One region of the Streptomyces sp. NEAU-YJ-81 genome, then DNA from elsewhere that is predicted to be linked to it. Evidence: riboswitches for the same ligand, from Rfam matches in the RefSeq annotation. Region 1 holds a riboswitch; each other region holds the start of a gene.
What was found. Region 1 has a riboswitch for cobalamin ahead of J5X86_RS15040 (ABC transporter substrate-binding protein). Riboswitches for the same ligand answer to the same signal wherever they lie in the genome.
Positions count from the first base shown of each region.

Region 2: another riboswitch for cobalamin. It lies ahead of J5X86_RS20460 (ribonucleoside-diphosphate reductase subunit alpha); the one in region 1 lies ahead of J5X86_RS15040 (ABC transporter substrate-binding protein).
Region 3: another riboswitch for cobalamin. It lies ahead of J5X86_RS25665 (cobalamin biosynthesis protein); the one in region 1 lies ahead of J5X86_RS15040 (ABC transporter substrate-binding protein).
Region 4: another riboswitch for cobalamin. It lies ahead of J5X86_RS28270 ((2Fe-2S) ferredoxin domain-containing protein); the one in region 1 lies ahead of J5X86_RS15040 (ABC transporter substrate-binding protein).

Region 1 is NZ_JAGFNO010000005.1:314,677-321,707, forward strand. It holds gene J5X86_RS15030 (carboxymuconolactone decarboxylase family protein) at 1-198, shown strand, start outside; gene J5X86_RS15035 (RNA polymerase sigma-70 factor) at 242-1,165, shown strand; cobalamin riboswitch at 1,225-1,439, shown strand; gene J5X86_RS15040 (ABC transporter substrate-binding protein) at 1,494-2,540, shown strand; gene J5X86_RS15045 (iron ABC transporter permease) at 2,537-3,550, shown strand; gene J5X86_RS15050 (ABC transporter ATP-binding protein) at 3,547-4,356, shown strand; gene J5X86_RS15055 (response regulator transcription factor) at 4,466-5,152, shown strand; gene J5X86_RS15060 (M1 family metallopeptidase) at 5,226-6,731, opposite strand; gene J5X86_RS15065 (hypothetical protein) at 6,939-7,031, shown strand, end outside.
Region 2 is NZ_JAGFNO010000008.1:229,252-236,282, reverse strand. It holds gene J5X86_RS20480 (IPT/TIG domain-containing protein) at 1-926, opposite strand, end outside; gene J5X86_RS20475 (hypothetical protein) at 1,390-1,677, shown strand; gene J5X86_RS20470 (hypothetical protein) at 1,718-1,885, shown strand; gene J5X86_RS20465 (GNAT family N-acetyltransferase) at 1,970-2,476, shown strand; cobalamin riboswitch at 2,671-2,814, shown strand; gene J5X86_RS20460 (ribonucleoside-diphosphate reductase subunit alpha) at 2,950-5,364, shown strand; gene J5X86_RS20455 (ribonucleotide-diphosphate reductase subunit beta) at 5,364-6,380, shown strand; gene def (peptide deformylase) at 6,440-7,031, opposite strand, start outside.
Region 3 is NZ_JAGFNO010000012.1:221,431-228,461, reverse strand. It holds gene J5X86_RS25675 (inorganic phosphate transporter) at 195-1,475, shown strand; gene J5X86_RS25670 (hypothetical protein) at 1,489-1,737, shown strand; cobalamin riboswitch at 1,921-2,074, shown strand; gene J5X86_RS25665 (cobalamin biosynthesis protein) at 2,249-3,232, shown strand; gene J5X86_RS25660 (cobyric acid synthase) at 3,229-4,857, shown strand; gene J5X86_RS25655 (putative cobaltochelatase) at 4,922-7,031, shown strand, end outside.
Region 4 is NZ_JAGFNO010000015.1:87,594-94,624, forward strand. It holds gene J5X86_RS28255 (glycoside hydrolase family 97 protein) at 1-324, opposite strand, end outside; gene J5X86_RS28260 (hypothetical protein) at 517-726, shown strand; gene J5X86_RS28265 (NAD-binding protein) at 950-2,875, shown strand; cobalamin riboswitch at 2,969-3,098, shown strand; gene J5X86_RS28270 ((2Fe-2S) ferredoxin domain-containing protein) at 3,183-3,566, shown strand; gene J5X86_RS28275 (FAD-binding dehydrogenase) at 3,723-5,528, shown strand; gene J5X86_RS28280 (hypothetical protein) at 5,641-5,982, shown strand; gene J5X86_RS28285 (DMT family transporter) at 6,035-7,031, opposite strand, start outside.

The sequences.
Region 1 (7,031 bases):
GCGGAGGAGGGGACCCGGGTCGCGGACGCGGCTCGTGGGGTCGGCGACGAGGTGTGGGCGAATGCCGCCAAGCACTATGACGAGGAGCAGCTCACCGCCCTGGTGATCCTGGTCTCCTTCATGAATATGGTGAACCGGCTGAACGTCATCACCCAGCAGCCGGCGGCCGGTGACTACGAGGCCGGGCAGTTCCACTGACCGGCAACGGTATCGGCAACGGGCCCAGGGGAGGGGAGTCGGCGTGAGCAAGGTCGAGGAGTTCGAGGAGCTGCGGCCGCTGCTGTTCTCGATCGCCTATCGGATCCTGGGCAGTGTGAGTGAGGCCGAGGACGCGGTGCAGGAGACCTGGCTGCGCTTCGACGGCTCGGCGACCCGGCCCACGTCGACCAAGGCATATCTGTCGGCCACGGTCACGCGCATCTCGATCGATGTGCTGCGCTCCGCGCGCGTGCGACGTGAGGAGTACGTGGGCCCGTGGTTCCCCGAGCCGCTGCTCAGCGATCCGTATCAGGACCCGGCCCGGGCGGTGGAGCTGGCCGACTCGGTGTCGATGGCGGCGCTGTTGCTGCTGGAGCGGCTCAGCCCGCTGGAGCGGGCGGTGTTCGTGCTGCGGGAGGTGTTCGCCTTCGGGTTCGACGAGGTCGCCACGGCGGTGGGACGGTCGGAGGCGGCATGTCGGCAGCTCCTGGTGCGGGCGCGGCGGCATATGGAGGCCGGGCGGCCGCGGTTCGAGGCGGACCGGCGGGAGCGGCAGGAGCTGGCCACGCGGTTCTTCGACGCGCTGAAGGACGGTGATGTGGGCGCGCTGCGGAATCTGCTGGCCGCCGATGTGCAACTGGTCGGGGACGGCGGCGGCAAGGCCCCGCGGCTGGCCAAGGCCGTCATGGGCGCGGAGAACGTGGCCCGGCTGCTGGGCACGGTCTTCCCCTGGCTGCTGCGGATCGACGTGTCGTTCGAGCTTCATGAGGTCAACGGCCAGCCCGGCGCGGTCTTCCGGGAGCGGGACGGCAAGGTGCTCCAGGCCCTGGTCCTCGATGTGCTCGACGGGCAGATTCAGGCCATCCGCGCGGTGATCAATCCCGACAAGCTCGGCCACCTCGGGCCGGTCGGCGACGCCTGGGCCGTCGACCGCGAGGTGCGGCAGGCCCGTCGGCGCTCGAACTGACCCCGGGACGTCGTCTGCCACCCCGTGACCGGTCCGACACCCTGATCGTTCGACGATCTTGATAGTCTCGGGGAGCCAGTCGTGCCACATCCGAGGCCAGGGAATCCGGTGGGAATCCGGAGCTGACGCGCAGCGGTGAGGGGGACGGGCGGGGCATGTGACACCACTGGGAGGAGTCCGCGACGGCCGCGAAGCCGCCGCGAACGAGCACCGGGAAGGGGCCCCGTCCGGACGAGCCCGAGTCCGAAGACCTGCTGGTATCTCCGCGCCCCGTGCGGGGAGTACGTCCGTAGGCCAGGCTCCGCGTTCGAGCCCCGACAACCGAGGCATGCCCGTGCTCTGCTCTGCCCGCCGTACCGCGGCCCTCCTGCTCGCGCCCGCCCTCCTGCTCACCGCGTGCGGTGGCTCCGGCCAGGACGGCGCGGACGCCACAAAGCCCGCCGGTGCGGGCTATCCGCGCACCATCGACAACTGCGGCCACAAGGTCACGGTGAAGTTCGCCCCGAAGCGGGCCCTGTCCCTCAACCAGGGCACCACGGAGATCCTGCTCTCCCTCGGCCTCGCCGACCGCATCGCGTCCACCGCCACCTGGACCGACCCGGTGATGAAGGGCCTGGAGAAGGCGAATGCGACGGTGCCGCGTCTGGCGGACAACGCGCCGTCCTTCGAGAAGGCCCTGGACGCCGAACCCGACTTCGTCACCGCCTCGTTCGTCTCCACCCTCGGCAAGGGCGGCGTGGCCACCCGCGAGCAGTTCGAGAAGCTGGGCGTGCCCACCTACGTTTCGCCGTCCGACTGCTCGGCGGGCCGGGACCCCGACAGCGGTGGCGATGGCTCCCGCAGCAAGCCACTCACCCTGGACACCGTCTACGGCGAGATACGCGACCTGGCCCACGCGTTCGGCGTCGACGAGCGTGGCGAGAAGCTCATCGCACGGTTGAAGCGGCGCGTGCGTACGGCCACCCAGGGAGTGGACGCCTCCGGCGTCTCCCTCATGTACTGGTTCGCCAACTCCCAGTCGCCCTACCTCGCCGGCTGCTGCGGCGCGCCGGGCGCCATCACCCGGGCCGTCGGAGCGAAGAACGCCTTCTCCGACACCCACGACGAGTGGCCGCAGATCAACTGGGAGACCGTGGCCGACCGCGACCCGGACGTCATCGTCCTCGGCGATCTCACGCGCAAGCAGCAGACCGCGGAGTCCGCCAAGGCCAAGATGCGCTTCCTGGAGACCAACGCCGCCACCCGCAATCTCACCGCCGTGAAGAAGAAGCGGTATGTCCTGCTGAGCGGGCAGGCCATGAACCCGTCCATCCGTACGGTCGAAGGGGTCGAGCAGGTCGCCGCCGGGCTGCGCGACTTCGGACTCGCCAAGTGACCACCCGCCTCCTGCTGCTGATCGCGGGAGGACCGGCCGCGCTGTTCGCGTCGATCGCCTTCGCCGTGACCATCGGCCCCGCCGACATCTCCACGGCCGACGTCTGGGCAGCGGTCACCGCCCATCTCGGCCTGGGCGAGAGCACGTTGCCACCGCTGCGCGACGGCATCGTGTGGAACCTGCGCATGCCCCGCACCCTGCTCGCCGCGGTGTGCGGGGCGGGGCTGGCCCTCTGCGGGGCCGTGATGCAGTCCCTGCTGCGCAATCCGCTGGCCGACCCCTTCGTCCTCGGAGTGTCCTCCGGCGCCTCCACAGGCGCCGTCGCCGTGGTCGTCCTCGGCGTGGGCGGCGGGGCCGTATCGCTGTCGGCGGGCGCGTTCATCGGCGCGCTGCTCTCCTTCGGCCTGGTCCTCATGCTCAGCCACAGCCTCGGCGGCAGCACCGATCGCGTGGTGCTGTCCGGGGTGGCGGCCATGCAACTGTTCTCCGCGCTGACCTCGTTCACCGTCCTCACCTCCGCGGACGCCGACACCACCCGCGCCGTGCTGTTCTGGCTCCTCGGCTCGCTCGCCGGCGCCGGCTGGACCGATGTGCTGCTGTGCGCCGTCGTCCTGGCCGCCGTCCTCCTGGTCTGTCTCGGACACGCCCGCACCCTGGACGCGTTCGCCTTCGGCGAGGAGGCCGCGGCAGCGCTCGGCGTCCGCGTGGCCCGCACCCGCCTCGTCCTGCTGTGCGCGACCGCGCTGCTCACCGCGACCCTGGTCAGCTCCGCCGGGGCCATCGGCTTCGTCGGCCTGGTCCTCCCGCATGCCACCCGCGCCCTCACCGGGTCCGGTCACGCCCGCCTTCTGCCGGTCACCGCACTGGCCGGAGCCATCTTCCTGGTGTGGGTGGACACCGCCGCCCGCACCGTGATCGACCCCCAGGAGGTCCCGGTGGGCGTGGTGACGTCCCTCATCGGCGTACCGGCCTTCGTCGCCGTGCTCTACCGCGGCCGGAGGAAGACATGAACGACTCCCTTCCCGCTGACACCGCGGATGCGGCACCCGGACTCCGCGCGGACCGCGTCAGCCGCCGCGCCGACGGCCGGCTCATCGTCGACGGCATCACCCTCACCCTGCGCCCCGGCGAGACGCTGGGCCTGCTCGGCCCCAACGGCTCCGGAAAATCAACCCTGCTGCGGCTGCTCGCCGGCATCCTCACCCCCTCCGCCGGAGTCGTCACCCTGGACGGCCGCGCACTGCCGCGGGTCGGCCGCCGCGCCACGGCCCGCCGTATCGCCACCGTCGAACAGCACGCCCATACCCAGACCGAACTGACCGTCCGCGAGGTCGTGGCCCTTGGCCGCATCCCGCACCGGCGCGCCTGGTCGTCGTCCACCGCCACGGACATCCGGGCCGTCGACGCGGCCCTGGAGCGCACCGCACTGACCGACCGGGCCGGCCAGTCGTGGCACACCCTCTCCGGTGGCGAGCGCCAGCGCGCCCAGATCGCCCGGGCCCTCGCCCAGGAACCGTACGAGCTGCTGCTCGACGAGCCGACCAACCACCTCGACATCCAGCACCAGCTCGACCTGCTCGACCTCGTCGTCGGTCTGCCGATCGCCACCGTGATCGCCCTCCACGACCTCAACCTCGCGGCGATGTACTGCGACCGCCTGCTCGTCCTCCGCGAGGGGCACGTCGTGGCCGAAGGCACCCCCAGCCAGGTGCTGACCCCGTCCCTGATCAAGCAGGTCTACGACGTCCAGGCCGATGTCACCCACGATCCGGGCCACCCGGTCATCCGCTTTCTGCGCCGCACACCGAAGCCGTGAGCCGGTGGACGGTATCCTGCCGAGCGGTTGCATGAACGACGGCGGCTGGACGGTTCTGGCGCGCTTTACCGCCAGAAGGGCCCTAGGCGGCTCTGGAAGGATCCACCACGTGAGCGATGCCGCGAACACACCGCCCCCCGAAGGCGCCCCGATCCGGGTGCTGATCGCGGATGACCAGGCGATGGTGCGCACCGGGTTCCGGCTGATTCTCGACTCCCAGCCCGGAATCGAGGTGGTGGGCGAGGCCGCCGATGGCTCCGAGTGCGTGGAGCTGGCCCGGCGGCACCGCCCCGATGTGTGCCTGGTCGACATCCGTATGCCGAAACTGGACGGTCTGGAGGCGACCCGGCTGCTGGCCGGGCCCGCAGTGGCGGAGCCGCTGCGGGTCGTCGTGGTCACCACCTTCGACCAGGACGAATACGTGCACACTGCGATCCGCAACGGCGCCTGTGGCTTCCTGCTCAAGGACGCCGGTCCCGAACTCCTGGTGGAGGCGGTGCGGTCGGCCGCCCGCGGTGGCGCGCTGGTGTCTCCCGCGATCACCGTGCGTCTGCTGCGGCAGTGGGCGAGCCGCCCCGGCGCCGCCACCGGGGCGAACCCCCTGACCGGCAGGGAGCTGGATGTCGCCCGGCTGGTGGCGGTGGGCCGGACCAATCAGGAGATCTGCGCCGAACTGCACCTGTCGCTGTCCACGGTGAAAACCCATCTGAGCAACATCCAGACCAAGCTCGCCGTCCGCAACCGCGTGGAGATCGCGGCCTGGGCCTGGGACACCGGAGCGGTGCGCAACCGCTAGCGCGGGCGAACGGACGGCCCGGGCCGTCGGGGCGTGTGCCCTTCAGGATGTGTGCCGTCAGCACGTCCGCCCGTCATGACGTGTGCCAGTCGGGGTGGCCGGGCATGGCCGGGAGCTTCGTGGAGTACAGCCAGGAGCGCAGAAAGGGCCCCAGGTCGCGGCCTGCGACGCGGCTTGCCAGGCGGATGAAGTCCGCGGTCCCCGCCGTGCTGTCGCGGTGCTCCGCCACCCAGGCGCGCTCGATGCGCTGGAACGTGGCCTCGCCGGCCTTCTGCCGCAGCGCGTACAACACCAGAGCACCACCCTCGTAGGCGCCCCAGCCGTAGGGAGCCATGTCCTTGGGCGTGAAGGCGCCGAGGCGGGGACCGGCGACCGGCCCCTGCTTGCGCAGTTGGGCGGTGGCGTCCTGGTAGGCGCTCTTCATGGCGTCGGCCGGATCGGTGCCGCGCGCCTCCTGGCTCCACAGGCCCTGGTAATAGACGGCGTGGCCCTCGTTGAGCCACAGATCGCTCCACCGGCGGGGCGAGACGCTGTTGCCGAAGTACTCGTGGGAGATCTCGTGCGCGACGATCGTGTCCGAGCCGTTGGCCTCCATACCCTCCTTGGTGAGCTCCTCCGTGGCGAGCAGGGTCAGGGACTGTGTCTCGAGCTCACCGCCCAGTGGCGTGGCGTAGATGCCGTACGTCCGCAGCGGGAACGGGCCCAGCCGTCGGGTCAGGAAACGCAGCGCCTTGGGCACGACCGTGTCGAGCTGCGGCATGAGGTCATTGACTTGGCCGGTGGGCAGGGCGTGGCGCAGCTTGATCCCGTCCGGTCCCTGCCGCTTGACCACGGTGAAGTGGCCGACGCCGATCTGGATCAGTTCGGGCGCGAGCTTTTGGCGGCTCTCGAACCGGCGGACGGTATACGCCCCTTCGCGCCGGGTGGCGGTGAGTTCGCCGTTCGCGATGGCGTTCACACGCGAGGGTGCGGCGATGGTGATGGTGGTCGGCGCCTTCTGAGCCGGATGGTCGGCGAACGCCGCGATCCGATGTGCGCCCGAGGGCTGGTTGATGGTCTGGACGACCCCCTTCGCCCGCACCATCCCGATCGCCGAGGTGCCGAGCTTCTCGGCCTCCTCAGGGCCCGCCACGGGCGCGTGCACCGTGACCTCCACCGAGAACCCCCGGCCGTCGGGCACCGGGTCCGCGGGAGTCACGCGCAGCTCCTGACCGGAGCGGGTCCAGGTCGCCTTGCGGCCGTCGACCGTCACCGAACGGACCGTGGTCCCGGTCAGGTCGAGGTCGAAACGGGACAGGGCGTGGGTGGCCCGGCCGCGTAGCGTGGTGGTCGCGGTGTACGTCTTGAGGTCCTCGGCGAAGCGCAGCGCCAGGTCGGTATGGCGCACGGTGTAGCCCCCGTTGCCGAGCCCGGGATGCAGCGTGTCCCCGATTCCGGCGGCTCCGGGCGTGGGGGTGGTACGGGTGCCGCTCTGGGCGGACGTCGCGTCGGGGGTGCAGCCGGCCACGCCCGTCAGGGCGGTGGCCAGCGCCGTGACGATCCACGGCGTGAGGTTCGAGTGTCGTGTGTGACGAGCCATGAGCCGAGGGTGGCCCGCGAGGCGGCCGTCGTGGATCCACCGGATAGCGGGTTCATGGCCACCGGCATCGGCCGAAAGAACGACCGGCGCGGAAGACCTTCTGACGAGCCTCGTCGGCCAGTCCTGGCGCCACCCACCGTCTGCTCTTGTGCGGCAGGGCGACACCTGCTAATCATTTAACAGGTGTCGATAGGAGAGGGGCGGGTCATGAGCGTGCGGCAGGGATCGGTCGTCCTTCGGCAGCCGCACCGTCCTCGGGCCATCAGCTTCCTCGGCCTGGAGACGATCGGCGGATGGGCC
Region 2 (7,031 bases), on a different contig from region 1:
CAGACGTAGAGGAAGCCGCCGGGGACGGTGACGGTCCCGAAGGCCGTCACCAGCGTGACGGTCGCGGTGCCGGGCACCCCGGCCGGGGTGGTGCCGGTGACCGTGGTGGCGGTGGCGGTCACACCGGTGGCGGCGACGCCGTTGAACAGCACGCCCAGCACGCTGCCGAGGTTGGTGCCGTTGATGGTGAACGCGGTGCCGCCGGCGATAGGTCCGGTGTTGGGCGTGATGTTGGTGGGCACCGGGGCGGGCGGCGTGACGAAGTAGGTGAAACCGCCGGGGACGGTGGTGGTCCCGTTGGGGCCGCTCAGCGTGACGGTGACGTTACCGCCCGCGGGCGGACCTGCCGGGGTGATGCCGACCAGGCCGGTCCCGCCCGGGTTGATGGTCAGGATCGCCGAGGGGTTCGCGCCGAAGGTGACACTGGTGACCCCGGTCAGGTTGGTGCCCGTGATCAAGTACAGGGTGCCGCCGGTGGTCGGTCCCACGGTCGGGGTGATGGAGAAGGCGGTGGGCGGCGTCGGCGCCACGTAGGTGTACACCTGGCTGTTGCTGGTGCCGACAGTGGTGGTGACCAGGACCTGGACGGACCCGGGCGCGTGCGGCGGGGCTATCACCACGACGATGTCGTTGGTGGGATTGCCCGGCCAGCCGCCTCCGGGCCAGCCACCGCCGCCCCAGCCGCCGCCCCAGTCACCATCCCAGCCGCCGCCACCGGAACTGCTCTGGCTGACGATCTGGGCGGGCACGCCGCCGAAGGTCACGCTGATGACGTTGCGCAGGTTCTGCCCGTTGAGCTGGACGAGGTTCCCACCGGCGGCGGGGCCCGAGTTGGGCACCACGGACAGCAGCAACGGCGGTCCCACCTGCGACGGGGGCCAGTTGGCCGCGGTGGGGGCGGCGGTCGCGAGAGCGGTCGAGGTCATGGTTGGTCCTCCCGGGAAGGGTTCGGGTGATATGCGCCGACGGCATGCCGATGTCGTGGGCAAGCCGCTGGTCAACGCCTCGTCGTCGCCGCGCGGTCGAGGCAGGCCGGCACCGGAGGAACGGAAAGCCGCCGGGCGGCCGGTCAGGGCGCGGAAGCGATGCGCCGGATGAGAGCGGAGCTACGGGACGAACGCCCGGCTCCTGGATGGCCGACGAGGTATGGGGAAGCCTCGGCGGCACGTTTCCAGTTATCCACGCCCACCCCCGTCACTCAAGGTTCCGGGGCTGCCATCACTCGTTTGGCGCATCTGGGCGCGCCTGGCGGCGAGCTTGTATGACAAGCGCTCCGCTATTCGGGGGAACGCGCGGCCGGAGTATGGCCTGCCGTCCTCCACCGTGCCTCTAATGAGTGACATCGGCAGTGCCAACCCGTGCGGGACCACCCGGGGAGGGAGCGATCCGATGAGCCTCGCCGCGTTCCTCCTCGCCCTCGGCACCACCTGCCGTATCACCCGCTTCATCACCAAGGACACGCTGGCGGCGGGGTTCAGAACCTGGGTCGCCGACCGCTTCGGCGACGACTCCCGGCCCTCCTACCTCGTCAACTGCGGCTGGTGCACCAGCACCTGGGTCGCCGCCGCCATCGCCGTCTACGCCTCCTTGCTGCACACCACCGCGTGGTTCCACCTCCCGGCCACCGCCCTGACGCTCTCCTACCTCGCCGGGGTCGCCTCGCGGTGGCTGGACTGACACCGACCCGTACTGGACTCCAGGGAAAGGAACGGCAGCCATGGCCTGCAACTGCGGCGGAGGGGCACGTGGGGGCCCGCAACCCGTTGTCGTCTACGAGTTGACGCTCCCGGACGGCACGGTCCGGCGCTATTTCACCTATCAGGAAGCCGACGCCGCCAACAAGCGCGCGGGCTCCACCGGAGTGATCAACACCACCGCCCAGTGACGGCGCAGAGCTGCGAGTGACGGCGAAGACCGGCGCCGGACGCATGGCGGCCCGGCTGTCAGTGGTGTGCGGCAGACTGCGGCCATGGACATCACGATCAGGCACGCGCGGGACGAGGAGCTGGACGGGATCGGCGAGCTCACCGCCCAGGTGTATCTCGGGGACGGGCTCCTGGACTTCGGCGACAGTGATCCATATCTCACCCCCCTGCGCGACGCCCGGCGCCGGGCCGCCGAGGCCGAGCTGCTGGTCGCGGCGGACGCGGCGAGTGACGAGGTGCTGGGGGCCGTGGCGTTCGCGGTGTACGGCGGGGCGTATGCGGAGCTGGCCCGGCCCGGCGAGGGCGAGTTCCGGATGCTGGCCGTGCGGGCGGAGTCGCGGCGGCGCGGGGCGGCCGAGGCGCTGGTGCGCGCCTGCCTGGACCGGGGGCGCGCGCTGGGGCTGCGGCGGATCGTGATCAGCAGCCAGCAGTCCATGACCGCCGCCCACCGGCTGTACGAGCGGCTGGGGTTTGTGCGGGCCCCGGAGCGGGACTGGTCGCCGATAGCCAAGTTGGAGCTCACCCTGTGGGCGTTCACCGTGGAGCTGTGACGACTGGCGGCGCGCGTCCTGGGCCATGGGCTCGCGCGCGCCGGGTCACGGGCTCGTGTGCCGGGCTACGGGTTCGCGTGCGCGCCCGGCTGCGGGCTGCCACGGGCCCCAGGTCACGGGCCACCTCCGGAACGCATTAGCACATTCATGCGAAACTCCGCACCTCGCGACACAAGATATGGGGGTGCGTGCGTCGGCCGACACAAGATGTATGCTCGTCCTCGCTGTCGCCGCAGGGGAATCCGGTGGGAATCCGGAACTGTCCCGCAACGGTGTACGTGTGCGCTTATGCGGCGTGCCCGTAAGTCCGAGCACCTGCCGACGGCCCTGTGTGAACACGTCCCCCGGCCTCGAGGGTTGGGCCGATGGACGCTGCGTGGTGTGCCTGACGTACGAGGAGTGCGGCATCGGCATGCCCGTACGCGCCCATCGCACCCCCTCGTGGCCCCGGCCGAGCGAGGGAGAGCACCTCAGTGACCATCGCGCCCGCAGATCCGGTTTCAGAGCAGGCGGTTTCTCAGGCAGCGCACGACGCGCCCGGAACCGCCCTGCTGCGGACCCTCACCGGACTCACCGCCGACCTGCCTGCCACCGACCCCGGTAAGGTCGCGGCCGCCGCCCTGCGCGGCCGCCATCCCGGCTCGGACGAGGCGGAGTTGCGTGGCCTGGCGACCGAGGCGGCGGCCGGGCTGATCGCCGAGGAGCCGGAATACTCGCGGCTGGCCGCGCGGCTGCTGGCGCTCACCATCACGGAGGAGGCGGCCGGGCAGGGCGCGGTCTCCTTCTCCACCTCCGTCCAGGTGGGCCACCGTGAGGGCCTGCTCGCCGACTCCACCGCGGAGTTCGCCGCCGCCCACGCCGCACGGCTGGACGCGCTGGTGGAGCGGGCCCTGGCCGACGGCGCCGACAAGCGCTTCGGCTACTTCGGACTGCGCACCCTCTACAGCCGCTATCTGCTGCGCCACCCCATCACCCGTCAGGTGATCGAGACCCCGCAGCACTTCCTGCTGCGGGTGGCCTGCGGGCTCGCCGAGAACCTCTCGGAGCGGGCGCTGGACGATGTGGCCGAGCTGTACCGGCTGACCAGCACGCTGTCGTATCTGCCCAGCTCCCCCACGCTGTTCAACTCCGGCACCCGGCATCCGCAGATGTCGTCCTGCTATCTGCTGGACTCGCCGCTGGACGAGCTGGACTCGATCTACAACCGCTACCACCAGGTGGCACGGCTGTCGAAGCACGCGGGCGGCATCGGCCTGTCCTACTCCCGTATCCGGGCGCGCGGTTCGCTGATCCGGGGCACCAACGGGCACTCCAACGGCATCGTGCCGTTCCTGCGCACACTCGACGCCTCGGTGGCCGCCGTCAACCAGGGCGGCCGGCGCAAGGGCGCGGCCTGCGTCTACCTGGAGACCTGGCACGCGGACCTCGAGGAGTTCCTGGAGCTGCGGGACAACACCGGCGAGGAGGCCCGCCGGACCCACAACCTGAACATCGCCCACTGGATCCCGGACGAGTTCATGCGCCGGGTCGAGGCGGACGCCGACTGGTCGCTGTTCTCCCCGGTCGACGCGCCCGATCTGGTGGACCTGTGGGGCGACGAGTTCGACGCCGCGTACCGGAAAGCCGAGGCCGAGGGGCGGGCGGTCAAGCAGGTCCCGGCGCGGCAGTTGTACGCCCGGATGATGCGCACCCTCGCGCAGACCGGCAACGGCTGGATGACGTTCAAGGACGCCGCCAACCGCACCGCCAACCAGACCGCCGAGCCCGGCAGGGTCGTCCACTCCTCGAATCTGTGCACCGAGATCCTGGAGGTCACCAACGACGGCGAGACCGCCGTGTGCAACCTCGGCTCGGTCAACCTCGCCGCACACCTGGACGAGGACGGGCAGTTGGACTGGGAGCGCCTCGACGCCACCGTCCACACGGCCGTGACCTTCCTCGACCGCGTGGTGGACATCAACTTCTACCCCACGGACGAGGCCGGGGCCTCCAACTCCCGCTGGCGCCCGGTGGGTCTGGGCCTGATGGGGCTGCAGGACGTCTTCTTCCGGCTGCGGTTGCCGTTCGACTCGCCCGAGGCCAAGGCGCTCTCCACGCGGATCTCCGAGCGCATCATGCTCGCCGCGTACGAGGCGTCCTGCGAGCTCGCCGAGCGCCACGGCCCGCACCCGGCCTGGTCCGAGACCCGCACCGCGCGCGGTGTGCTGCACCCGGACCACTACACGGACGCGGTGGCCACCTGGCCGGAGCGCTGGGAGGCGCTGCGCACCCGGATGGCGAAGTCCGGGATGCGGAACTCACTGCTGCTGGCGATCGCGCCGACCGCCACCATCGCCTCCATCGCGGGCGTCTACGAGTGCATCGAGCCGCAGGTCTCCAACCTCTTCAAGCGCGAAACGCTCAGCGGGGAGTTCCTGCAGGTCAACTCCTATCTGGTGAACGACCTCAAGAAGCTGGGCGTCTGGGACGCCCAGACCCGCGAGGCGCTGCGCGAGTCCAACGGCTCGGTCCAGGAGTTCTCCTGGGTGCCCGCGGACGTACGAGACCTGTACCGCACCGCGTGGGAGATCCCGCAGCGCGCCCTGATCGAGATGGCGGCGGCCCGCACCCCGTACCTCGACCAGAGCCAGTCGCTGAACCTCTTCATGGCCTCGCCGACCATCGGCAAGCTCAGCTCGATGTACGCGTACGCCTGGAAGCGCGGCATCAAGACCACGTACTACCTGCGCTCGCGTCCGGCCACCCGGATCGCCCAGAGCGCCCGTGGCGGCGGCGCCGCGGCCACCGCGCCCGCGCCCGCCCCCATCCCCGTACAGCAGGCTCCGGCCGAGGCCGACGCGATCGCCTGCTCCCTGGAAAACCCCGAGTCCTGCGAGGCCTGCCAGTAATGTCCCCCACATCCCAGAAGAACCTGCTCGACCCGGGCTTCGAACTCACCCTGCGGCCGATGCGGTACCCGGAGTTCTACGACCGCTACCGCGACGCGATCAAGAACACCTGGACCGTGGAGGAGGTCGACCTCCACTCCGACGTCACCGACCTCGCCAAACTCTCCCCCGGTGAGCAGCATCTGATCGGCCGTCTGGTCGCCTTCTTCGCGACCGGCGACTCGATCGTGTCCAACAATCTGGTGCTGACGCTCTACAAGCACATCAACTCCCCCGAGGCGCGGCTGTATCTGTCGCGGCAGCTCTTCGAGGAGGCGGTGCATGTCCAGTTCTATCTGACGCTGCTGGACACCTACCTCCCCGACCCGGACGACCGCGCCGCGGCCTTCGCCGCCGTCGAGAACATCCCCTCCATCAGAGAGAAGGCGGAGTTCTGCTTCCGCTGGATGGACTCGGTGGAGAAGATCGACCGGCTGGAGACCAAGGAGGACCGCCGCCGCTTCCTGCTCAACCTGATCTGCTTCGCGGCCTGCATCGAGGGGCTGTTCTTCTACGGCGCCTTCGCGTACGTGTACTGGCTGCGCTCGCGCGGGCTGCTGCACGGCCTAGCGACGGGCACCAACTGGGTGTTCCGCGATGAGTCGATGCACATGGAGTTCGCCTTCTCGGTCGTGGACACCGTCCGCGAGGAGGAGCCGGACCTCTTCGACGACGAACTCCAGCAGCAGGTCACCGACATGCTCAAGGAGGCCGTCGAGGCGGAGCTGCAGTTCGCCCGCGATCTGTGCGGGGACGGGCTGCCGGGCATGAACACCGCGTCGATGCAGGAGTATCTGCAGTGCGTGGCCGACCAGCGCCTAATGCGCCTCGGCTTCCCCGCGGTCTTCGGCTCGGAGAACCCGTTCTCCTTCATGGAGCTGCAGAACGTCCAGGAGCTGACCAACTTCTTCGAGCGCCGCGCCTCGGCCTACCAGGTCGCGGTCGAGGGCTCGGTCGCCTTCGACGACGACTTCTGATGCCACAGGGCGGGCCGGACCCCGCGTGGGTCCGGCCCGCCCTGTGAGGTACGGCACACTCAGTCGTTGGGCACCGTCTCATAGCGGGCGGTGCCCTCGGCCATCTGCTTCAGCACATCCTTACGGTCGCGCTTGGAGAGCCGGTCGATGTACAGGTAGCCGTACAGGTGGTCGGTCTCGTGCTGCAGACAGCGCGCGAAGTAGCCGGTGCCACGCACCGCGATCGGCTCGCCGTCGAGGTCCTGGCCGCGCACCACCGCGTAGTCGGGGCGGGCCAGCTCCATGTAGGCCGTGGGAACCGACAGACAGCCCTCATTGGAGTCGTCCAGCACCCGGCGGTCGGCGGGCAGCTCCTCCAGCACCGGGTTGCACACCACGCCCACATGGCGAACGCCCTCGTCGTCCATGCAGTCGTAGACGAAGACCTTAAGGTCGACACCGATCTGGTTGGCGGCCAGGCCCACGCCCTCCGCCGCCCGCTGGCTGGCGAACATGTCGTCGACGAGCCGCGCCAGCCCCTCGTCGAACACGGTCACGTCCCGGCACTCCTTGTGCAGGACCGGGTTGCCGTAAACGGTGATCGGGCGGGCGGTGCCGCGCTCGCGGAAGGCCCGCTCACGCTCCTCGCAGTCCTCCGTGTCCACGATGAAA
Region 3 (7,031 bases), on a different contig from region 1:
CCCGGGGCCTCCGCCGGCAGTCCTCGATCGGGACTCAACTCCCGTACGACATGGGAAAGTAGGCTTGAATTCATCAGGCTTTAGCACTCCCGCAACCACGTCACCCTGATGCCCCACTCAGTTCATCTTCCGTTCACCCTGTTTCCTTACGTTCACCGTGCCACTAACGACCTTCGAACTGATTGACCGGGTGTATGGAACACATCACGCTTCTCATCGGGATCGTGATCGTCACGGCCTTGGTGTTCGACTTCACGAACGGCTTCCACGACACGGCTAACGCCATGGCCACCACCATCTCCACGGGAGCACTCGGTCCCAGGGTGGCGGTGGCGATGTCGGCCGTCCTCAATCTCGTCGGCGCGTTCCTGTCCGTGGAGGTGGCCAAGACCATCTCCGGCGGGATCATCGACGAGGACTCCGGTATCCGACCAGAAGTGATCTTCGCGGGGCTGGTCGGGGCGATCCTGTGGAATCTGGTGACCTGGCTCGCCGGGCTCCCCTCCAGCTCCTCGCACGCCCTGTTCGGCGGCCTGATCGGCGCCACCGTGGTCTCCGTCGGCCTGGACGGGGTCAACGGCGACGCGATCGTCATGAAGGTCCTGATCCCCGCCGTCGCCGCGCCGGTCGTGGCCGGCATCGCCACGGTGGCCGCCACCCGGCTCACCTACCGGCTCGGCCGCGGCCGCTCTTCGGAGGACACCGCGAAGGGCTACCGCGCGGGGCAGATCGCCTCGGCCGCCCTGGTCTCCCTGGCCCACGGCACCAACGACGCCCAGAAGACGATGGGCGTGATCACCCTGGCGCTGGTCACCGGGGGCGTGGTGGCACCCGACTCCGACCCGCCGCTGTGGGTCATCGTCTCGGCGGGCCTGGCCATCGCGCTCGGCACCTACCTGGGCGGCTGGCGCATCATCCGCACCATGGGCAAGGGCATCACCGACATCCAGCCGCCGCAGGGCTTCGCCGCCCAGACCGGCGCCGCGACCGTCATCCTGGCCTCCTCCCACATCGGCTTCGCGCTGTCCACCACCCAGGTCTGCTCCGGCGCCGTCATGGGTGCGGGTGTCGGCCGTAAGGGCGCGGTGGTGCGCTGGTCGACCGCCGGCCGCATGGTGCTCGCCTGGGTGCTGACCCTCCCGGCCGCGGGCCTGGTGGCGGGCGGCGCCGCGCTGCTGGCCGACCAGGGGAACGCGGGGGTCACGGCGGTGGCCGTGCTCGCCGTCCTGGCCTGCGGGGCGATCTGGGCGCTGTCGCGCCGCAAGCCCGTGGACCACACCAACGTCAACGAGGTCGGCGCACACGAGCCGGTGGGCGTCGTCACGGCCGCCCTGCGGTCCGTGGCCCCACCGCCCGCGGGTGCGAAGCCTTCCGCCCCCGAGAGCGCGGCGGAGACCGCCCCCGAGGGCGGCATCGCCGAGCACACGCCCGACCAGACCCCCACCCCCGCCGCCGCGAGCAGCACCTCCCGCTAAGGAGCCACGGAACATGAGCATCGACTGGGCGGCACTCGGCCAGGTCTTCGGCGTCAGCCTCGTGGTGACGGTCGGCATGGTGGGCGTCTTCACCCTGGGCATCCTCGGGACGTCCCGTAAGGCGGCGCCGGAGCAGGGCGGCGCGGCCGCCGTGTCCGGTGGCACGGTCGGCGCCTCCGCGCTCGCGCGCACCGGGGCGTACACCTGCTTCGCGCTGTGCGCCGCGGCCGTGGCGTACGGCATCTATCTGATCGTCGCCTGAGGCTCGCGTCCTCATCGACCCACCGGCCGCCGGATGGTGGCGCTGACCAGCGCCGACCGTCCGGCGGCCGCCTCGTGTGCGGCCGCGCCTGTGGGGCTCGGCACACTCGGGCGTCATGGGTCATATGCGAGTTGACGGCCATTCGCGGCCCATGGTGGACTTCCCGAGCCAAACGGCGGCAGGAGAGGAAGCCGGTGAGAATCCGGCGCGGTCCCGCCACTGTCACCGGGGAGCACTCTCCCATCGCCTGTATGGGGTCACGGCTCGACCGTACGGTTGCTTTCGTACGCGGGGCTGGAAGACCGGGAGGGGCGCGGATCCGGGAGCCAGGAGACTTTCACCGCCGGTGACGTCGAACCAGGGCGCGGACCCTGAGTGAGGACATACCGCCATGCCCGGCACTGCCACGCCGCCAGCCTCCTCTGTCCCCACTGGCTCTTCCGGCCTCTTCAGCCCACCCGGCCCCTTTGGTTACATGTCGTCGCGCCGAGGCGTGACGGCGGCCTGACGGATGCGTGCCGATCACGCCTCGTTCGCGTGCGGCGCGGCCCTCGGCTTCCTCGGTGATCTCGCCACGGGCGATCCGCGCCGCGGCCATCCGGTCGCCGCGTTCGGGCGCGCCGCCGCGGCCGCCGAGCGCCGGCTGTGGCGTGACCACCGCGGTTACGGGGCCCTGCACACCGCGTTGTGCGCGGGCGGCGCGGCCGCTGGTGCCGCGCTGCTGACCCGCGCCGTACGGGCCCTCGGCGGGCGCGGTGGCGCGGAGGTCGCGCTGACCGCCGCCGCCACCTGGGCCGTGCTGGGCGGTACGACGCTGGGCCGTGAGGCACGGGCCGTCGGCGGCGCCCTGGCCGCGGGGGACCTGGAGGTCGCCCGGGAGCGGCTGCCGCATCTGTGCGGGCGCGATCCGCAGGCGCTGGACGGGCCGCAGATCGCCCGCGCGGTCGTCGAATCGGTCGCCGAGAACACCTCCGACGCCGTCGTGGGCGCGCTGGTGTGGGGGGCCGTGGGCGGCGTGCCGGGGCTCATCGGCTTCCGCGCCGTCAACACCCTGGACGCCATGGTGGGCCACAAGTCGCCGCGCTACCGGCGGTTCGGCTGGGCGGCGGCCCGTCTGGACGATGTGGTCGGCTGGCCCGGTGCGCGCCTTACGGCGGCCCTGGCGACACTCGCGGGCCCCGATCCGCGCGGTGCGCGGCGCGCCTGGCGGCGCGACGGCCGGCACCATCCGAGCCCCAACGCGGGCCCCGTGGAAGCGTCGTTCGCGGGCGCGCTCGGCGTACGGCTGGGCGGCACCCTCACGTACGGCGGCCGGGTCGAGCACCGGCCGGTGCTCAACTCCGGCGGGCGGCCGGTGGAGTCGGCCGACATCGAGCGGGCGATACGGCTGTCGCGGCGCGTCGGCGTCCTGGCGCTCGGGGTGTCCGTGGCGGCCCGGCCGGTCCTGAGGGCGTTGACGGGGCGGCTCCGGGCCGCTGGAAGGGGCGGCGGATGAGCGGGATACGCGGTACGGGCGGCACGGACGGTTCCGGGGCGCGGGGCGGGGGGCTGCTCGTCGCGGGCACGACCTCCGACGCGGGCAAGAGCGTGGTGACGGCCGGGATCTGCCGGTGGCTCGCCCGTAAGGGCGTCAGCGTGGCTCCCTTCAAGGCGCAGAACATGTCGCTCAACTCCTTCGTCACCCGGGAGGGGGCGGAGATCGGGCGGGCGCAGGCCATGCAGGCCGCCGCCGCGCGCGTCGAGCCGAGCGCGCTGATGAACCCGGTCCTGCTGAAGCCGGGCAGCGACCGCAGCAGCCAAGTGGTGCTGCTGGGCAAGCCGGTGGGCGAGCTGAGCGCGCGCGGGTACTTCGGGCGGTCGGGGCCCGCGGCGCACCCGCCGTCGGGCGCGGCCTCCCCCGGGCGGACGCGGCCCTCGGGGCGGGAGGCTCTGCTGGGGACCGTCACGGAGTGCCTGGAGGAGCTGCGGCGCACCCATGACGCGGTGATCTGCGAGGGCGCGGGCAGTCCGGCCGAGATCAATCTGCGCCGCACCGACATCGTCAACATGGGGCTGGCGCGCGCCGCCGGGCTTCCGGTCGTGGTAGTCGGGGACATCGACCGCGGTGGCGTCTTCGCGTCCTTCTTCGGCACCACCGCGCTGCTGTCGGCGGCGGACCAACGGCATGTGGCCGCCTATCTGGTGAACAAGTTCCGCGGCGATGTGAGCCTTCTGGAGCCCGGTCTGGAGATGCTGCGCGACCTCACCGGGCGCCCGACCGTCGGTGTGCTCCCGTTCGCCCACGGGCTGGGGATCGACGAGGAGGACGGGCTGCGGGTGTCGCTGCGCGGCACCGTGCGGGAGAGCGTCGTGGCGCCCCCTCACGGCGCGGACGTCCTGCGGATCGCGGTGGCCGCCGTGCCGCTGATGTCCAACTTCACGGACGTGGACGCGCTGGCGGCCGAACCAGGCGTGGTCGTGCGGTTCGTGGACCGGCCCGAGGAGCTGGCCGACGCCGATCTGGTGGTGCTGCCGGGCACCCGGGGCACCGTAAGGGCGCTGGAGTGGCTGCGTGAGCGCGGGCTCGCCGACGCGATCGCCCGGCGGGCCGCCGAGGGCCGTCCGGTGCTGGGCGTCTGCGGCGGCTTCCAGGTGCTCGGGGAGCGCATCGAGGACGAGGTCGAGTCGAAGGCCGGGACGGTCGCCGGGCTCGGGCTGCTGCCGGTGCGGGTGCGGTTCGCGGCGGAGAAGACCCTGGCCCGGCCGGTGGGCGAGGCCCTCGGTGAGCGGGTGGAGGGCTACGAGATCCACCACGGGGTCGCCGAGCTGCTCGACGGGGCCGAGGAGCCCTTCCTGGACGGCTGCCGGGTGGGCTCGGTGTGGGGCACCCACTGGCACGGCTCGCTGGAGAGCGACGGCTTCCGGCGGGCGTTCCTGCGCCGGGTGGCCGCCGCGGCGGGCCGGGCGTTCGTACCGGCGCCGGACACCCGCTTCGGCGAGCTGCGCGAGGAGCAACTCGACCGGCTCGGCGACCTGATCGAGGAGCACGCCGACACCGACGCACTGCTGCGGCTCATCGAGAAGGGCGTCCCGGAGGGGCTGCCGTTCGTCCCTCCTGGGGCGCCAGGGGGGACGTCGTGATGAACCCCGACACCCACACCGGCACCGGACCGGGACGCCCACGCACACCAGGAGGTACCGCCGCGTGACCACCACCTACCCCTTCAGCGCGATCGTCGGCATGGACGGTCTGCGGCTCGCCCTGCTCCTCAACGCCGTCTCACCCGCCGTGGGCGGCGTTCTGGTGCGCGGGGAGAAGGGCACGGCCAAGAGCACCGCCGTAAGAGCGATCGCGGCGCTGCTGCCCGCGGTCGACGTGGTGGCCGGGTGCCGGTTCTCCTGCGATCCGGCCGCGCCCGACCCATCCTGCCCGGACGGCCCTCATGAGCCGGACACCGGCGAGGCGCGCTCCGCGCGGATGGTCGAACTGCCCGTGGGCGCCTCCGAGGACCGCCTGGTCGGCGCCCTCGACATCGAGCGGGCGCTGTCGGACGGGGTGAAGGCGTTCGAGCCCGGACTGCTCGCGGACGCCCACCGCGGGGTGCTCTACGTCGACGAGGTCAACCTGCTCCACGACCATCTGATCGACCTGCTGCTCGACGCGGCCGCCATGGGCGCCTCCTACGTGGAGCGCGAGGGGGTGTCCGTACGGCATGCGGCGCGCTTCCTGCTGGTGGGCACCATGAACCCGGAAGAGGGCGAGCTGCGGCCGCAGTTGCTGGACCGCTTCGGTCTCACAGTGGAGGTCGCGGCGTCCCGGGACACCGATGAGCGGGTCGAGGTGGTGCGGCGGCGGCTGGCGTACGACAAGGACCCCGAGGGGTTCGCGGCGCGCTGGGCTGCGGACGAGGCCGCCCTGCGGGAGCGCATCGCGGCGGCGCGCGCCCTGCTGCCGCGGGTGGCACTGGGCGATCGCGCGCTGCGGCAGATCGCGGCGGTGTGCGCCGGGTTCGAGGTGGACGGGATGCGCGCGGACATCGTGACGGCCCGTACGGCGACCGCGCTGGCCGCCTGGGCGGACCGCACCGACGTGCGGACCGAGGACGTACGGGGGGCGGCGCTGCTGTCGCTCCCCCACCGCCGGCGGCGGGCTCCGTTCGACGCGCCGGGGCTCGACGAGGACAAACTCGACGAGATCCTGCGGCAGTTCGAGGAGGACGAGCCGGAGCCGGAGCCGGACCCGGAGGGCCCCGACAGCCCGGACGACGGGCCGGACGGCCCGGGCGGCCCCGAGAACCCCGGCGGCGGGCCCCAGGAGGGCGCGGGCGACGGGGCAGGGGAGCAGGCGCCGCCCGCCGCGCCCGAGCCGTCCGTCCCCGACCAGCGCACGGATGAGCACGAGACGGCCGACCGCGAGACCGACTCCGCCCGGGCCGATGGCGACGACGGGGCGGGGGAAGCGGACGAAGGTACCGGCGGAGCCGGCGGTGAGCGGGCGGCCGTGGGCGCCGCCGAGCCGTTCCGCACCCGGCGGCTCGACGTCCCCGGTCTGGGCGAGGGCGCGGCCGGGCGTCGGTCGCGCGCCCGCAGCGCGCACGGCCGCACCACCGGGTCGCGCCGCCCACGGGGGACGCTCTCCGCGCTGCATCTGGCGGCGACCGTCCGGGCGGCCGCCCCGCATCAGCGGGCGCGCGGGCGGCGCGGTCCCGGGCTCCTCGTGCGCCGGGACGATCTGCGCGAGGCGGTACGCGAGGGCCGCGAGGGCAATCTCGTGCTGTTCGTGGTGGACGCGTCGGGCTCGATGGCCGCGCGGACGCGGATGAGCGCGATCAAGGGCGCGGTGCTGTCACTGCTGCTGGACGCCTACCAGCGGCGGGACAAGGTCGGGCTGATCACCTTCCGGGGCGCGGACGCCGAGCTGGCGCTGCCGCCCACCTCGTCGGTGGACGCGGCGGCCGTGCGGCTGGAGCGGCTGCCGACCGGCGGCCGTACGCCGCTGGCGGCCGGGCTGCTGAAGGCCCGGGAGGTGCTGCGGCTGGAGCGGCTGCGGGATCCCTCACGCCGTCCGCTGCTGGTCGTGGTGACCGACGGACGGGCCACGGAGGCAAAGCGGGCCGGCGGGCCCACGCCGGTCGAGCGGGCCGGACGCGCGGCGCGGATGCTCGCGGGCGACAGGGTCGCCTCGGTGGTCGTGGACTGCGAGTCGGGGCCGGTGCGGCTGGGGCTGGCGGGCGCCCTCGCCCGCGAACTGCGGGCCACGCCGGTGACGCTCGACGAGCTGCGCGCGGACAGCGTGACAGCGCTGGTGCGCGATG
Region 4 (7,031 bases), on a different contig from region 1:
GCCGACCGTCGACCGGTAGCGCTCCACGACGGTGCGGTCGTGGCGCCCCAGATAGCGCAGCCCGTGCGACAGATCCGCCCGCTCGGTGACGATGCCCACGGGTGAGGGCTCGACCACCGTCCGTCCGCCCCGGGACACCTGGAGCGTCAGCGTTCCCGAGGCTCCGTCGAGCCGCAGTTGCGCGAGGGGACCGGAGTGGGGTGAGGGGCCGCGCACGGTCCAGGCGGAGTCCTTCGCCTGTGCGGGCCCGGTGATGAAGAGCGTCATGGCCAGGACGCCGCAGAGCAGAAATGCCACAGCGGAGCGTCGGTAAGATCTCGGCATCGTTGCCTCCCGAGGCGGATACGTTACCGAGTCATCCGATAACTGGGGAGGGGTTGAGCGGCATTACGCCCCGTCAAGGGTTTTTGGCGCATGAGAGATCGGATCTATGGCTGGGCCGCTTCCCGGGACGGAGCCACGGGTAAAGGGCTGGCGGATGGACCCGCGCACGGTCCGGACAGGGAGGCGCACACGATGAGCGGCACGGCTCGACCTGGCGACCCGGACCGGGAGACGGCGGACCGGGAGACGGCGGACCCGGATCCCGACCCGGACCCGGCGCCCGCCGAGCCCGAGGGCGGGGAGCCCGCCTGCTGGCTGGATCGGGTCTGCGCCGACTGCGGCGCGATCCAGGACACCGCGCCCTTCGCCCGCTGTGCGCGCTGCGGAGCCCCGAGGGAGTGAGCACACGGGGCGTCCGGTCGCCGGCCCCCGGTGCCCAACTCCCTTGGGCGGCCCACCAGGTACGGTCTGATCATGACCGCCGGAGCGCGGGTGCCGGCCGCCGGAGACCGCGGCCGCCGTACCCCGCCCGGACGACCCACGGCATCACGGACCAACGGGGGGCTTCGCCGTCGTGTTCTCCACCTCCACCTCGGACCCGCCGTCCCCCGCGGGGGCGGCCCACATGGTCGTCTGCGGTGACGACGCGCTCGCCCACCGCCTCGCCGCCGAGCTTTACTACGTCTACCGGACGCGGGTGACGGTCGTCATCCCCGGCGGCACCCCCCTGGCGGACCCGGCCGGGCGGCAGGTGGCGGGATGGCGGCCGGGCGGCCGTACCTCCGCGCTCTTCGGCCGGTTCAGCGCGGCCGTCGGACGGGTCCCGCTGCCCCGGCAAGCCGCGGACGACCCCGCTCCGGATGGGGGAGTGCGGGTCATGGAGGTCCCGGCGCTCGACGAAGAGGTGCTGACCGAGGCGGGTGCGGAGCACGCGACCGCGCTCGCCCTGGTCCATGACGACGACGAGGCCAACATCCACGCCGCCCTCCGCGCCCGCCGCCTCAACCCCCGCCTGCGGCTGGTGATCCGGCTCTACAACCGCAAGCTCGGCCAGCATCTGGAGGAACTCCTCGACGAGGCGGCGCGGGTCGCCGATCCCGGGATGGACGCGGCGGAGCTGGACGCCACCACCACCGTACTGTCGGACGCCGACACCGCGGCACCCGCGCTGGCGGCCACCGCCGTCGCGGGTACCAGCAAAGTGCTCCAGGCCGACGGGCTGCTGCTGCGCGCGGCCGAGCGCACCCCGCCCGGCCCCGACGAGGTGGCCCGCCCGGGGCTGTGCACCCTCGCCCTGCTCTCGTCCACCACCAGCGACCCCGGCGGCAGCGAGGGCTCCGACAGCAGCGGGGACGAAGGTCCCAAGCTGCTGCCCGGAGACGAGGAGGTGGCCGCCGCCACCGGACGCGACACGGTGGTGCTCGAGGCCGTCTCCGCCACCGGCCCACCGCTGCCGCCACGGCGGCTCGGCACCCGCAGACTGCCCCTCGCCTCGCTGTTCTCCCGCCGGCTGCGCTGGTCCGTCGCCGGAATGGCGATCGCCGTGCTCGCCCTCACCATCGCCTCCTGGCAGCTCACCGGAGCCGGTCTGCTCCGCGCCGCCTACCTCACGGTGCTGGACGTGCTGGCCATCGACGACCCGGCGCTCGACGAGCCCACCGGACGCAAGGTCCTCCAACTGCTGTCCGGGCTGACCGGACTGCTCATGCTGCCCGTCCTGGTGGCCGCCGCGCTCGAGGCACTGGGCACCTTCCGTACCGCCTCCGCGCTGCGCCGCCCTCCGCGCGGCCTCTCCGGCCACGTCGTGCTGCTCGGGCTCGGCAAGGTCGGCACCCGGGTCCTGGCCAGACTCCGGGAGATGGACATCCCCGTGGTGTGCGTGGAAGAGGACCCCGGGGCGCGCGGCATCCCGCTGGCCCGCAGGCTGGGAGTGCCGACGGTGATCGGTGATGTCACTCAGGAGGGCGTCCTGGAGGCCGCCAAGATCCAGCGGGCACGCTCCCTGCTCGCCCTGACCAGCGTCGACACCACCAACCTGGAGGCGACGCTGTACGCCCGCTCGGTCAAGCCCCGGCTGCGGGTGGCGCTGCGCCTGTACGACGACCGCTTCGCCACCGCCGTCTACCGCACGCTGCGCGCGGCCCATCCGCGGGCCCTCACCCGCAGCCGCAGCGTCTCCAGCCTGGCGGCCCCGGCGTTCGCCGGAGCGATGATGGGACGTCAGATCCTCGGCGCCATACCGGTCGAGCGCAGGGTGCTGCTCTTCGCCGCCCTGCATGTCGCCGGGCATCCGCAACTGGAGGGGCGTACCGTCGCCGAGGCGTTCGCGCCGGGCGCCTGGCGGGTGATCGCACTGGACGCGGCGGAACCCGCCGACCGGCAACGCGACCTCGCCGCGGCGCCTCCTTACGACGGCGCCACCCAGGCGCCCTCCCTGGTATGGGATCTGCACCCCGGCTATGTCCTGCGGCCGCACGACCGCGTGGTGCTGGCGGCCACCCGCCAGGGCCTGGGCGAAATCCTCGCGGAGGCGGCGGCCCGCCGCAACTGACGTCGAGCCGCCCACGGCGCTCGCGGGAGCGGGGGCCACGTGGTGTGGCGGTGCCCGGGATGCGATGATGCCGGGCGACAAAGGCGACGGCGGAACGAGGAAGCCGGTGTGAATCCGGCGCGGTGCCGCCACTGTGATCGGCGAGCGGATCCCGAACAGGTCACTGCCCGTACGCGCGGGTGGGAAGGCCGGGACGAGCATCGACCCGAGAGCCAGGAGACTCACGCGGTCGCCTCCTCGACGGGGTGTGTCGATGTGCGGCTCCGCCGCGTGGGGGGCGGACTTCCCCGGAGGAGGGTGATGCGGCATGCCTGTCAGGCCGACCGACCCGGTGCCATGCCGGGTGACCGTATGCCGGGACTGCTGTTGCGGCAGCCCCAAGGTGACCGGAATCGACCATGCGGCACAGCTCGCACGGCTCGGTGAGGAGGCGCCCGTACGCGTTTCCGAGTGTCTGGACGTCTGCGATCAGGCCAATGTGATCGTGGTGCAGCCGTCGGCGGCCGGACGTGCCGCCGGGGGCAGGCCGGTGTGGCTCGGCCTGGTCAACGACCCGGAGGCGACAGAGGACGTCGTGGCCTGGGTCACCGCGGGCGGCCCCGGCGTGGCGCCGCTGCCCGACATCCTCGATCTGTACGCCTTCTCGCCACGGCGGCGCGCCTCGCCCGAGCCGTCATCCGGCGGGCGCTGACCGGCCGAAGTGCCCTACGGCTTCGGGGAGTTGCTCATTGGGAGCAGGAGTCTGGCGGCCCCGCACCCTGTGGGCTACCGTCGGTAACACGTTGCCGTCGCGGCAACCCCCTTCGCATCTCCCGCACCCTCCGAACCCCCTTCCGGAAGGCAGCCCATGGAGAACTCCACAGAGAATGCCGCCTCGCTTGCCGGGATCAGCCGCCGCCGCGCCCTGACGGCGGCGGGCGGTGTGCTCGCCGGCGCCGCGCTCGCCCAGGCGGCGGGTCCGGCCTTCGCCGCCTCCGGGGCGTCCTCGGAAGCGGACGCCATCGTGGTCGGCGGCGGGCTCGCCGGGCTGGTCGCCACGGCGGAACTGACGGCCGCGGGACGCAAGGTGCTCCTCCTCGACCAGGAGCCCGAGAGCAACCTCGGCGGCCAGGCGTTCTGGTCCTTCGGCGGCCTGTTCTTCGTCGACTCCGAGGAACAGCGGTTGATGGGCATCAAGGACTCCCACGAACTGGCCTGGCAGGACTGGCTCGGCACGGCCGGCTTCGACCGCGGCGTCTCCGATCCCGGCGGCCAGGACTACTGGGCCCGCAAATGGGCCGAGGCGTACGTGGACTTCGCGGCCGGGGAGAAGCGGTCCTGGCTGCACGGGCTCGGCGTGCAGTGGTTCCCGATCGTCGGCTGGGCCGAGCGCGGCGGCGGCCTCGCGGACGGGCACGGCAACTCGGTGCCGCGCTTCCACGTCACCTGGGGCACCGGTCCGGCCGTGGTCGAGCCGTTCGAGAAGAAGGTGCGGGCCGCCGCGAAGGACGGGCGGGTGACCTTCAAGTTCCGGCACCGGGTGGACGATCTGGTGGTCACCGGCGGTGCCGTCACCGGGGTCAGCGGCGCGATCCTGGAGCCGAGCGACGCCGCCCGCGGCAAGCCCACCTCGCGCACCGTGGTGGGCCAATTCGAGCTCAACGCCCCGGTGGTGATCGTCACCTCCGGCGGTATCGGCGCCAACCACGATCTCGTACGGCGGAACTGGCCCGACCGGCTCGGCTCACCGCCGAAGTTCATGGTCACCGGCGTCCCGGCGTATGTGGACGGCCGGATGCTGGCGATCACCGAGAAGGCGGGCGGACGGATCGTCAACCCCGACCGCATGTGGCACTACACCGAGGGCCTCAGGAACTACGCCCCGATCTGGCCGGGCCACGGCATCCGCATTCTGCCGGGCCCCTCGTCGATGTGGTTCGACGCGAAGGGCAAGCGCTTCCCCACCCCCGACATCCCGGGCTACGACACCCTGCACACCCTCGGGACGATCACCGCCACCGGCTATGACTACTCCTGGTTCGTCACCACCCAGAAGATCATCGCCAAGGAGTTCGCGCTCTCGGGCTCCGAGCAGAACCCGGACCTGACCAACAAGGACATCCTGCAGCTCCTCTCCCGCATCTGGCAGACACCCGAGCCGATCCAGCGGTTCCGGGACAAGGGCGAGGACTTCGTCGTCGCCAACACCCTGCCCCAACTGGTCGCGGGCATGAACAAGTTGACCGGCGACAACCTCATCGACCTGGCGGACCTCACCCGGCAGGTCGAGGCCCGCGACCGCGAGATCGCCAACCCGTACACCAAGGACGTCCAGGTCATGGGCATCCGCAACGCGCTCGCCTACCCCGGGGACACGCTCAGCCGCACCGCCTCCGCACACCGGATCCTGGACCCGTCCGCCGGACCGCTGATCGCCGTGCGCCTCAACATCCTCACCCGCAAGACCCTCGGCGGCCTCCAGACCGACCTCTCCGGCCGCGTCCTGGACGCCTCCGGCAACCCGATCACCGGTCTGTACGCGGCCGGTGAGGTCTCGGGCTTCGGCGGCGGGGGAGTGCACGGCTACCGCTCCCTGGAGGGCACCTTCCTCGGCGGCTGCCTGTTCTCGGGCCGCGCCGCGGGCCGTGCGGCCGCCGCCGCGACCGCGACCTGAACCGGCGGGCGCATCGGCGGTGGCGCACCGGGCACATGGCAGACTCCTCCTGCGGTCCGCGGGCGGCCGGGAGCATCCCCGGCCCGTCAAGTCGCCGGGGCAGGGAGGGTGCATGGGCGGGGACGATCCGCATATCCATGTCGAGTCGAAGGTCGTCCGAGGCGTCGCCGCCGTCCGCAACATGATGGCGTCCACCTTCGGCCTGGCCGGTGACCTGCCGAGCCGCATCGCCACCGGATGCGGGCTGCGGGCGCCGTACGCGATGACCTCTCCGCGTCCGGAGAACGTCACCTGCCTTGCCTGCCGTGAGTACGCGCGGCTGGAGCATCTGCGCTTCGCCGACGAGCTCGAACGGCTGGGGCGGATGCCCGGCTCGACCATCAGCACGGCTCAGGCGAAGCTGGCCGCGGACCGGCATCGCGACCTCGCGGAGCGGTTTTCCATCGCGGAGTGATGGGGCGGTCGGCGGAGCGTTCGCCGCCCGCCCCGCTCGTCGACGGACTCCGCTACGGCACCCGCCCCGGATCCGGCTGGGCAACCGTGTGCTCCGCCGCTGTGCGCTGTGGCGGCGTCACGCCTTCCGGCCGCTGTCGGCGCCGCCTGGAGACGGCTGTGGGGGCGGTGAGGACGGCCAGGCAGGCGAGGACGAGCGCGATGCCGGTCCAGCCCACGGCGGGCAGCCGTTCGCCGATGACCAGCACGGCGAGGACGGCGGCGACGGCCGGTTCGAGCAGGGAGAGCGTGGTCGCCGTGCTCGCGGGCACATGCGCCAGTCCCCAGCCGAACAGGACGTAGCCGGTGAACATGGGCACCACCGCCATGTAGGCACCGACGGCCAGATTGGACCCGGAGTCGAGGAGTGGCGCGCCGGTGACCAGGAGGACGGGCACGAGGAGCAGTCCGCCCAAGCCGAAGACCGTGCCCATCGCCGCGCGGGAGGCGATGCCGTGGGTGATCAGCCGGTGCGCCGCCCAGGAGTAGAGGGCGTAGGTCGTGGCCGCGATGAGGCCCAGCCCTACGCCGAGCATCGTGGCGGCCATGGATGGCTGCCCCCGGTCGCCGGGGTCCTGGGCGGCTTGGGCCGCGCACAGCATGAGGGTGCCCAGGAGGCCCAGGGTGGCGCCGAGTGTCCAGCGGCGCGTCAGCCGGCGCCGGTCCATGACGCGTTCGATCACGGCTGAGGCCAGTGGCGCCATGCCGATCGACACCACCGTTCCCACCGCCACTCCGGCCAGGTGCATCGAGCTGTAGAACGCCAAGGGGTAGACCGCGACCGCGAACGCGCCGAGCAGTACGGTGCCGCGCCGCGCACGCAGCCGAGGGGCCTGACGGGCGATGCGGGGGGCGGCGACCAGGGCTTGGAGCAGTCCGCCCAGGCCCATGGCGACGGCGCCGATGGCGAGGGGCCCGACGCCCGGGGCGAAGGTCGCCGCGGTGCCGGTGGTGCCCCACAGCACGGAGGCGGCGAGCACGCACAACGATCCGGCGCCCGCCGAACGGGCG